Regions from separate parts of the Mesorhizobium sp. M7A.F.Ce.TU.012.03.2.1 genome, predicted to be linked through region 3. Evidence: riboswitches for the same ligand, from Rfam matches in the RefSeq annotation. Region 3 holds a riboswitch; each other region holds the start of a gene.

Region 1 (3,267 bases), 440 kb from region 3:
CAGCAGCTGAGTTCTGACAAATCCGCTGTTGAGCATCTCCGCGTATGGCGTAATGCGCGGAGTCTTTTGTGGCAGCAGATTGTGATGGCCGATCATGATGCCGTAACGCATGTCGGGCTGCTGGAGCAATTCCTGTAGGCCTGCAAGCATCTCACGCGAGATGTATGGCGTGTCCATCTGACCGTAATACTCGTCGTCGGACGCCTCCTTATCTGGATCGCTGGGAGGTGTCGCGGGCGAATGTCCCGAGATGTCCGGCGAACCGAGATCTACAGGTTCTGTAGAAGGACTGAGTGCCTCGAGACGATCACGAAGGAACGCGGGAAGGTTCTGAAGCTCCCAACTGCCTATTGCTGTGTTGACGAGGATGAAGTTTGCGCCTGCGGATCCTGTCGGAAGTCTGAAGTGCACGGGTTGGTCCACGGGAACGGTCTGCCAACCCAAGCGGGCGGCTAAACTCGCCATTTCGCTGAATTTCTCAGTCGGTCCAAGTTCGCGCGCGTCATCACGGTTCACATCGTGATTTCCCGGTACGAATATCAACGGAAGCGCCTTTGAACTGCGTCCCTGTGCGCGGCAGAGCAACGTGAAATGCTGGAATGCCGAAGCAATGAAAGTCTTGTCGCCACGGCTCGTGAAATCCCCCATGAAGGCGATCGAATCCAAGGGCTTCGAAGTCGTCAGCCGCCGAAGTTTCGTCAAGACGGCACGCAGCGAAGACGCGCGTAGCTTCTGCGTTATTTTCGGAGCGAACTTGCTATCCTTGGCATCGATGTTGCTCGAGGAAGGATGCCAGTCCGGATAGTGAATATCGCCTACTTGAAGGATTCGCACCCGCCGCATAACTCGCCCCCCTGCCGAGAGCCATAGACTAATCCGTTCGCTTTTGCCAAGCGCGAACGATCATCCGCAGTGTCCTTAACGAGGTAGCCTGCACTTTTCGAGAATTGCCACGGCGGCTATTTTTCGGGTGTGAAGCACACGAGACCCGCGACGTGAGACCCAGTTGCTCAATGCCCAGTTGCTCAATGAGCTTTCTTACGAATAAGGGAGAATTTCCGCGGCCGGACTATCTCTGAGCGAGCGTGCATGACTGCCAACGGAAGGTCTTGCACGCACCCTTGCGATCTTGAGCAATGGTCGCCATGACTTTCTTCTTGTAGGCTTTTGAGTGGCCCAGCCTGCGATCACCAGACCCCACCGATTCTAAAGAGCGTGGCAGATGGGATAGTCGAGGTTGCCCGTGCACAATCACGCTCAGGGCTTGCGCCGCCCAGAGGACACGCTGAAAAGGCAGATTGGGGCGCAAGCACGCCATTCACGAGAGGTTCGACATGAAGACCATGCAAGAAAAAGACATTCCGGCATTCGTACAAGCAGTTGTGGACGCCGGCTGCAACATTTGCGCGATTGGCAACTTGGGATACGTCTTTGGCGATGCTGATTTCACGCCAGCGCAACGGAGGGCCGTCGAGCCACAGCTGCGTAGGATTGCTGAAATCTACGGCGAACGCGATCATCTCATGAACGAGATAGCTGTATATCTGCGGTCGATCGGACGCCATGTCGAGGTTGAGCCGAAGACAGGTATTTCCTGATGGCCGAGATCGCGAGAAGCCGTCTTCCAATCTCTGAATCCTAAAGGAGGTGACCCCCAAGGCCGTTCGTCACCTTCGACCAGAATAACCACATCCGTGACCGCCTGAGCTACTTGGTCGATACGCTCACATGGCCAATACAGTTTCTCCATCCTTCACGAAGCGAATGAGGCTTTGGCCACGGTCAACGGGGCGTGACTTGTCCCCGATGCATGCGCGAGCTCTCCGCCCGGCTGGCCGCCGGCCGTCGCCACCGGCCGAAGGCGCCCGAATGCGCTTGACAAGATAGCGTCAGCCCGTTCAACCTGAGGCATTCACCAGGGGAGTCCCGGCAAGGGGCTGAGATACTGCTGGCTTTCGCGGCGCAGTGACCCGTTGAACCTGATCCAGTTCATACTGGCGTAGGGACGGTGCAAGCGCTTTGCGGGAGTTTACGCCCGAGGTCCTGCTGCAGCAGGTCTACAGAAGCGTCTTTTCATCCTTCCGGCACAGAACTGGGTCTCCAATGCATGAGCAAAGGAGCCTCACGATGAATGCCCTCACCCCCGCCGTGTCGACGGGACCACTGCCCGCCTCGCGGAAAATCCACAAGCCCGGCGTCCTCTACCCGCAGATCAGGGTGCCGATGCGCGAGATTTCCGTCCATCCGACGGCCGGCGAACCGCCCGTCACCGTCTACGATCCGTCCGGCCCCTATACCGATCCGTCGGTCGAAACCAGCATCGAAAAAGGCCTTGCCCGGCTTCGCCACGAATGGGTCACGGCGCGTGGCGATGTCGAAGCCTATGACGGCCGCCACGTCCGGCCGGAAGACAATGGTTTCGCCACCGGCGAGCGCCTGACACCGGAATTTCCGATACGCAATCGGCCGCTCAAGGCCAAGCAGGGCAAGGCGGTGACCCAACTTGCCTATGCGCGCGCCGGCATCATCACGCCAGAAATGGAGTTCGTAGCCATCCGCGAGAATCTCGGCCGCGAGGTGATGCGCGGCAAGCTGCAACGCGACGGCGAAGCCTTCGGCGCGGCGATCCCAGATTTCGTCACACCCGAATTCGTGCGCGACGAGGTGGCGCGCGGACGCGCAATCATTCCCGCCAACATCAATCATCCCGAGAGCGAGCCGATGATCATCGGTCGCAATTTTCTGGTCAAGATCAACGCCAACATCGGCAACTCGGCTGTCACATCATCGATGGCCGAAGAGGTCGAAAAAATGGTCTGGGCGATCCGCTGGGGCGCGGACACGGTGATGGACCTGTCGACCGGCCGCAACATCCATAACATCCGCGACTGGATCGTGCGCAATGCGCCGATGCCGATCGGTACGGTGCCGCTCTATCAGGCGCTGGAAAAGGTCAACGGCATCGCCGAGGATCTGAACTGGGAGGTCTACCGCGACACGCTGATCGAGCAGGCCGAGCAAGGCGTCGACTATTTCACCATCCACGCCGGCGTGCGGCTGCACTACATACCGCTGACCGTCGACCGGGTCACGGGCATCGTCTCGCGCGGCGGCTCGATCATGGCCAAATGGTGCCTGCACCATCACCGGGAGAGCTTCCTCTACGAGCATTTCGAGGAGATCTGCGACATCGCCAGAGCCTATGACGTCTCCTTCTCGCTCGGCGACGGCCTTCGTCCCGGTTCAATCGCCGATGCGAACGACGCG
Region 2 (3,267 bases), 1.7 Mb from region 3:
GCTACTGGGTTTGATCGACAGCCTCGCCCAACCGAGCAATTGAGGTAGATCCACCGCGTCCGCTGGACGAAGCAGGTGACAATGCCCATTTATGGCGAGACCACTTGCTTTCACGCAATTCCAGACGGAAAACCGCCACACACTTTTCCTGGAATTGCTTTTGAGGAGACGTGACATGGCGACTTCGACCGAACGTGCAGTCCTTGCCGGCGGCTGTTTCTGGGGCATGCAGGATTTGATACGGCGCTATCCCGGCGTCATCTCCACCCGTGTCGGCTACAGCGGCGGCGACGTGCCCAACGCCACCTACCGCAACCACGGCACCCACGCCGAAGCCATCGAGATCAATTTCGATCCGGCCATCATAAGCTATCGCACGCTGCTGGAACGCTTTTTCCAGATCCACGATCCGACGACCCGCAACCGCCAGGGCAACGATGTCGGGACGAGTTATCGCTCGGCGATCTATTACACCAGCGACGAACAGAAGCGCGTCGCCGAGGACACCATCGCCGATGTCGATGCCTCGGGCCTGTGGCCGGGCAAGGTCATCACCGAAGTCGCACCCGTTGGTCCGTTCTGGGAAGCCGAGCCCGAGCATCAGGACTATCTGGAGAAATATCCCAACGGATACACCTGCCACTTCGTCAGGCCAGGCTGGAAGCTGCCGGTTCGCGAGACGGCGGTTTCGTAGAGTTCAAGGTTGTACCAAACCCCGATCCCCGCGTCGTGGTAGAACAAAGCCGCGGAGGTTGTGCTCCGCGGCTTTGGTTCGATCGCGTGCAGATTACTTGCCGCAATTGTTGTCGTTGACTGTCGGCGAGGTGGTGCCCGGGGAGGTGCCGTTGGCATCTGCCTGCGCCCCCTGCGGACTTGCCGGGCAATTCTGATCCGCGTTTGAATTCATATCTCCTACCGTGCCAGTCGTGCTGTTGGTCGTGCCCGGGTCGACAGTGTCCGGCTCGACCGTATTCGGTGAAGCCGGCGTGTTCGGCTCAACCGTCACCGATTTGCCGCTGCCGCTTCCATTTGCGTTGTTGCTGCCGGCGCTTTGCGCCATGGCTGACGTGGCCAGACCAATGGTGAGAACCGAAGCTGCGAGGATTTTCATGAACATGGTTTGTCTCCATTTCTGTGAAGTCGTCGCTTGTTTTCTACGAAAGTGATCGCGTTGCGACTGTGGGGACAACCGGTCGCAGCGGCGAAGGTTCCCGACAAAATTCCGCACAGGCGCACCGTGACTGGCGCAATGCTTTTGGCGCAGTGCTCTGAAAAAACGGCTTTCCCTTGAACTCGAATGATGCTTTAAGGCGCACATCCACAGGGGTGCTCCGTACGGTCGGGGCTGAGACGGGGGCGGCAAGCCCACAGACCCTAGAAGCTGATCTGGGTAATACCAGCGGAGCGAGGCGGGCGATGTTTTCAGGCGCACAGATTTCCCTATACCCCATGACCGACGATTTCGTCGGTGTCATTCTTGGCGCGCTCGGTGCGCTCGATCCCTGGCGCGACAAGCTCAGGATCGAGACCGACGACATCTCGACCTTGCTGGTCGGGCCGCCCGAAGTGCTGTTTCCCGCCATGCGCGACCTCTTCGTGGCGGCGGCACGCAGCGGCAAACATTGCGTGTTGTCGGCCACCATCTCGCGCGGGTGCCCTGGCGAGCCGGATGATCCGATCTGCCGCTCCGATGCACTTGGCGGGCCTGTTGGGCCACTCGGCCCGCGCAAGGATGCGGCCATCGCGGCGGTGCGCAATGCTGCTGCCACCGGCCAGCCGGCGGCGGCGCAGTTCTCGCTCTATGTGATGGGCACCGACGACCACATGGACGAGATCTACGGCTGCATCGATTTTCTCAAGCAGTCCGGCGTCTATGAGCGTTCCAAGCATTTCTGCACGAAACTGCGCGGTGATGCCGGTGCGATCTTTTCGGCGCTGGACGAGGCCTTCTGCCGCTTCGGACCAGGCGCCGGCCACGTAACCCTCGACGTCACGGTCTCGGCCAACAGCCCGTCGGCTGTCTGAGCCAGCCGCGCTTTCGCGCTGCCGTCAAAGGTTATCTCCCGTGGCCACATCATCAGTCGCTTCGCGCCCGATCGCGAGCCTTCTTGTCAAGGCAATGCCGGCCATGATCTCGGTCGGTTTGCTCCTGCTGGCGTGGGAGCTTTATGCCACCTATTCCGGCATCAGGCCGACGACACTGCCGGCGCCGTCGCGCGTTTTCGAGCAAGCGCTGCTCAATCGCCAGGCGCTGGCCGACAACGCCATTCCGACCATCGGCGCCACGCTGCTCGGCTTTGCCTGTTCGCTCAGCGCTGCCTTCGTGCTGTCAATGCTGGTCGACTTCTTCCAGCCGCTGCGGCGTGCGATGTTTCCTGTCTTAATCGTCAGCCAGACCTTGCCGCTGGTGGCGATCGCGCCGCTGGTGGTGCTCTGGTTCGGCTTCGGGCTGGCGCCCAAGATCATGCTGGTGGCGCTGGTTACCTTCTTTCCGATGCTGGTTGCGTTGGTCGAGGGTTATGAGTCGACCGAGGCCGAGATCGGGCAAATGCTGCGCGCCATGGGGGCAGGGCGCTGGCGCATCTTCGTGCTGGCACGGCTGCCTTCGGCGCTGCCCTATTTCTTCGCTGGTTTGAGGATCTCCATCACCTACGCCGTGGTCGGCGCGATCTTCGCCGAATATGCGGGGGCCGCGAAGGGGCTGGGCATCTACATGCTCAACGCCAAGAACAATTTCCGTCCTGACCTGGTTCTTGCCGCCGTCGGAGTGAGTGCCGCGCTGACACTTGTCCTGTTCGGGTCGACTGTACTGCTGCAGCGCCTCGCGATGCCCTGGGAGCGGGCCGGCAAGGAAACCGCCGGGAAGGGGGCCTGGCGATGAACCGGCTCGAGCTGCGGCATGTGCGCAAGGCGTTCGGTGGGCTCGACGTGCTGGCCGATATTTCGCTTAGCGTCGGCGCTGGTGAATTCGTCTCGATCCTTGGACCCTCGGGCGCCGGCAAATCGACACTCTTCCAGCTCCTGACCGGCGCCGAGCATGGCGAGGGCGAGATGTTGTTCGACGGCGCGCCGCTCGACGACCACGGCAGGCATTTCGCCTTCATGCCGCAGCGTGACGCGCTGATGCCGTGGCGGCGCATCCTCGAAAACGCGACGCTCGGGCTCGAAGTGCAAGGCATGAGGAGACAGGCGGCGCGGGCGCGCGTTGCGCCGTTGTTTGCCGAATTCGGGCTTGCCGGCTTCGAGCGGCATTTTCCAGCGCAACTG
Region 3 (3,267 bases):
GGACCAGGTCGCGCCATTCCTCGAAATGGCCAAAGCCCTTGTCCAGCCTGCGGGTCTGGCCGCGATCGAGCCAGATGGTGGCGCGCGACACACGTTCGAGAAAGCGGCGGTCGTGCGAGATGACGATCAGTGCCGAGGAGGTGCGGATGAGTTCTTCTTCCAGCCATTCGATGACCGAGAGGTCGAGATGGTTGGTCGGCTCATCGAGCAGCAGGATGTCTGGCTCCGGCGCCATGACGCGGGCAAGGGCAGCACGCCTCGCCTCGCCGCCCGACAGATCGTTGGGCCGCTCCTCGCCCGACAGTCCGAGATGCTCCATCAGATAGCTGGCGCGGTAGGGATCGTCGGCAGGGCCAAGCCCGGCCTCGACATAGGCGCGGACAGTGGCAAAGCCCTCCATGTCGGGCATCTGCGGCAAATAGCGGACAGTTGCCGAAGGCTGGCGGAACACCTCACCGTCCTGCGGCTCGATCAGGCCAGCGGCGATCTTCAGCAGGGTCGACTTGCCCGACCCGTTGCGGCCGACCAGTGCGATCTTGTCGCCGGCCGAAGCCGTCAAGGCGGCGCCGTCGAGCAGCGGCGTGCCGCCGAAGGTCAGTTTTATCCCGTCGAGGTTGAGAAGAGGCGGGGCCATGTCAGCTTTCAGGTAAGGGATAGGGATGAGCGAGCAGCATCGCGCGGCCATGGCCGAGCGCGATTTCGAGGCGGCCCTTGACCTCGTTGGAAATGGTCAGCGACGAACCGAAGGCCACCTTGACGTGGTTCAGCGGCCATTTGGCGCGGGTGACGGTCAACCCGGCAAGCTCGGAAAAGCCGAGCACCGAAAACAGCGTGCCATCGGCATAGTCGAAGCCGGCCGTTCCGCGCAGCAGGGGAATGCCTTCCTGGGCGCCGCTGGTCAGGAGCACATCGGTCCCTGCTTCGGCCAGCCGCAAGGCAAGCGCCAGATGCAGGAAAGCGTGGTCGGCGCGCTTGCCGCCGAAAGCACCGGCGAGCACCAGCCGGGTCGCGCCGCGCTCGAGTGCTGCGGCGATGGCCAGTTCGCCATCGGTCTGGTCCTTTTCCGCCGGGAAGGTCCGGCGCGGCACGGAAGCGAGATCGTCCGGCAGGTTCGCCGGCACGGAATCGAAATCACCCACCCACAGCTCCGGCACGAGGCCCAGCAACTGCGCATGGCCTATGCCGGCGTCGGCGGCGATGACGCGGGAGCCTTCGACCTGACGGTCGAGCCGTGGCGTGCGGATGAGATCGCCGCCAAGCAGGATGGTGAATGTGCTCATATCGTGTGGCCCTTACCAGCCCGGCACGGGAAACGGAAGGCGGCAAACTCCCACTTGCGTGGCGGATCGGGCCGGCCTATGTGTCGAAACGCTCTAACGGGGTGCCGGACGCGATCTTCGCGGACCGGCTGAGAGGCAGTCTCGCCAACCCGCTGAACCTGATCCGGTTTGTACCGGCGGAGGGATTAGACGTTTCGGACAGTCCGACGCCTCAATTCCTTTCAATTCGAACGAAGGAGGCGCCGATGCGCACGCTTTTATACGCTCTTGTTTCAGCAACGGTCGTGGCCTTGTCCGGACCGGCCTTGGCCAAGGACAAGCTCACCGTCTACACCTATGAGAGTTTTACCGCCGACTGGGGTCCGGGTCCCGTGGTGAAGAAGGCGTTCGAGGCCGAATGCGGCTGCGATGTCGAGTTCGTCTCGGTCGCCGACGGCGTCGCGTTGCTCAACCGCGTCAGATTGGAAGGCGCATCGACCAAGGCCGATATCGTGCTTGGCCTCGACACCAATCTCACCGCCGATGCCAAGGCCTCAGGCTTGTTCGCGCCGCATGGCGGCGTAACTGATGTCAACGTGCCGGGTGGCTGGAGCGACGATACTTTTGTCCCCTTTGATTACGGCTATTTCGCTGTCGTCTACGACACCGAGAAGCTGAGGAACCCGCCGAAAAGCCTGAAAGAGCTGGTCGAAGGCAGTGCCGACGACAAGATCGTCATCCAGGATCCACGCACCTCGACGCCGGGCCTCGGCCTGCTTCTGTGGGTCAAGTCGGTTTATGGCGACAAGGCGCCGGAGGCCTGGGCCAAGCTCAAGCCGAAGGTGCTGACCGTGACGCCGGGCTGGAGCGAGGCCTATGGGCTGTTCACCAAGGGCGAGGCGCCGATGGTGCTGTCCTACACGACGTCGCCGGCCTATCACATGATCGCCGAGAACACCGGGCGCTACCAGGCCGCCTCCTTCGAGGAGGGCGAGTATCTGCAGATCGAGGTGGCGGGTATCACCACGACGGGGGCCAAGAATCCGCTGGCGGCCAAGTTTATGGCCTTCATGACCGGACCTAAATTCCAGGATGCCATTCCCGAGACCAACTGGATGTTCCCGGCCGGCAAGACCGACAAGCCGCTCAATCCGGCCTTTGATAAACTGGTCAAGCCGACCAAGACCTTGCTGTTCAGCCCGCAAGAGGTCGCTGCCAATCGCAAGGCCTGGGTCGATGAATGGCTTGCGGTGATGAGCAAATAAGTTTGCTATCGAAGATGAGTGCTCTACGGCGCCCCCCTCTGTCCTGCCGGACATCTCCCCCGCTTGGGGGGAGATTGGCTGCCATCGGCGATTTCGCCAATCGCCAATGCTGCTGGAGTGAGCGAGGCGTCGAAATTGCCAATCTCCCCCCTTGTGGGGGAGATGTCCGGCAGGACAGAGGGGGGCGCGAAGGAACGCAATCCTTTGTAAGTGCCGCGATCCGGAGATTGGTGGTCCGGCGTGCGACGCGCAGCCTCTGATCCCCGCGTCAGCGCCGGCATTGTCGCGCTTGCCGCGATCGCGCTGCTGATCGGCGGCGCGTTTGCCGGCCTGCTTTTCGAGGGCGCCCATGATTTCTCGGGCGCCTGGGCAGCCTTCGATCCCTATCTGCTTCGCGTCATTCGCTTCACGCTCTGGCAAGCGGCGCTCTCGACGCTGCTTTCGGCCATCCCGGCGCTGTTCGTGGCGCGCGCTCTGTCGCGACATCCACGTTTCTTCGGCCGCGCCTTCATCCTGCAGATCTTCGCCGTGCCGTTGGCGCTGCCGGCTATTGTCGCAGCGCTCGGCATTCTGGCGCTTTATGGCCGTGCCGGCTATTTCGCCGGCGTGCTTGCCTTGATCGGCGGCGGAAGCTGGCCGGGTATCTATGGCCTGTCCGGCATCCTCGTCGCCCATGTCTTCTTCAACCTGCCGCTGGCGACGCGGCTGTTCCTCGAGGCGCTGCAGACCATACCGGCCGACCA

The links. A riboswitch is a leader RNA that binds a small molecule or an ion and turns the genes downstream of it on or off. The one in region 3 is predicted to bind thiamine pyrophosphate.
Region 1: it holds a riboswitch for thiamine pyrophosphate, as region 3 does, so the genes downstream of both, thiC (phosphomethylpyrimidine synthase ThiC) here and thiB (thiamine ABC transporter substrate binding subunit) in region 3, are expected to answer to the same signal.
Region 2: it holds a riboswitch for thiamine pyrophosphate, as region 3 does, so the genes downstream of both, EJ079_RS19960 (YkoF family thiamine/hydroxymethylpyrimidine-binding protein) here and thiB (thiamine ABC transporter substrate binding subunit) in region 3, are expected to answer to the same signal.

The regions. Positions count from the first base shown of each region.
Region 1 covers NZ_CP034779.1:1,971,529-1,974,795, reverse strand. Annotated here, with positions in the region: gene EJ079_RS09535 (metallophosphoesterase) at 1-843, opposite strand, end outside; gene EJ079_RS09530 (hypothetical protein) at 1,335-1,598, shown strand; TPP riboswitch at 1,908-2,024, shown strand; gene thiC (phosphomethylpyrimidine synthase ThiC) at 2,128-3,267, shown strand, end outside.
Region 2 covers NZ_CP034779.1:4,075,699-4,078,965, forward strand. Annotated here, with positions in the region: gene EJ079_RS19945 (glycosyltransferase family 39 protein) at 1-43, shown strand, start outside; gene msrA (peptide-methionine (S)-S-oxide reductase MsrA) at 176-694, shown strand; gene EJ079_RS19955 (hypothetical protein) at 788-1,117, opposite strand; TPP riboswitch at 1,313-1,426, shown strand; gene EJ079_RS19960 (YkoF family thiamine/hydroxymethylpyrimidine-binding protein) at 1,417-2,025, shown strand; gene EJ079_RS19965 (ABC transporter permease) at 2,120-2,881, shown strand; gene EJ079_RS19970 (ABC transporter ATP-binding protein) at 2,878-3,267, shown strand, end outside.
Region 3 covers NZ_CP034779.1:2,409,044-2,412,310, forward strand. Annotated here, with positions in the region: gene EJ079_RS11590 (ABC-F family ATP-binding cassette domain-containing protein) at 1-634, opposite strand, end outside; gene EJ079_RS11595 (thiamine diphosphokinase) at 636-1,280, opposite strand; TPP riboswitch at 1,368-1,482, shown strand; gene thiB (thiamine ABC transporter substrate binding subunit) at 1,526-2,524, shown strand; partial or broken gene EJ079_RS33870 (precorrin-3B synthase) at 2,552-2,712, opposite strand; gene thiP (thiamine/thiamine pyrophosphate ABC transporter permease) at 2,765-3,267, shown strand, end outside.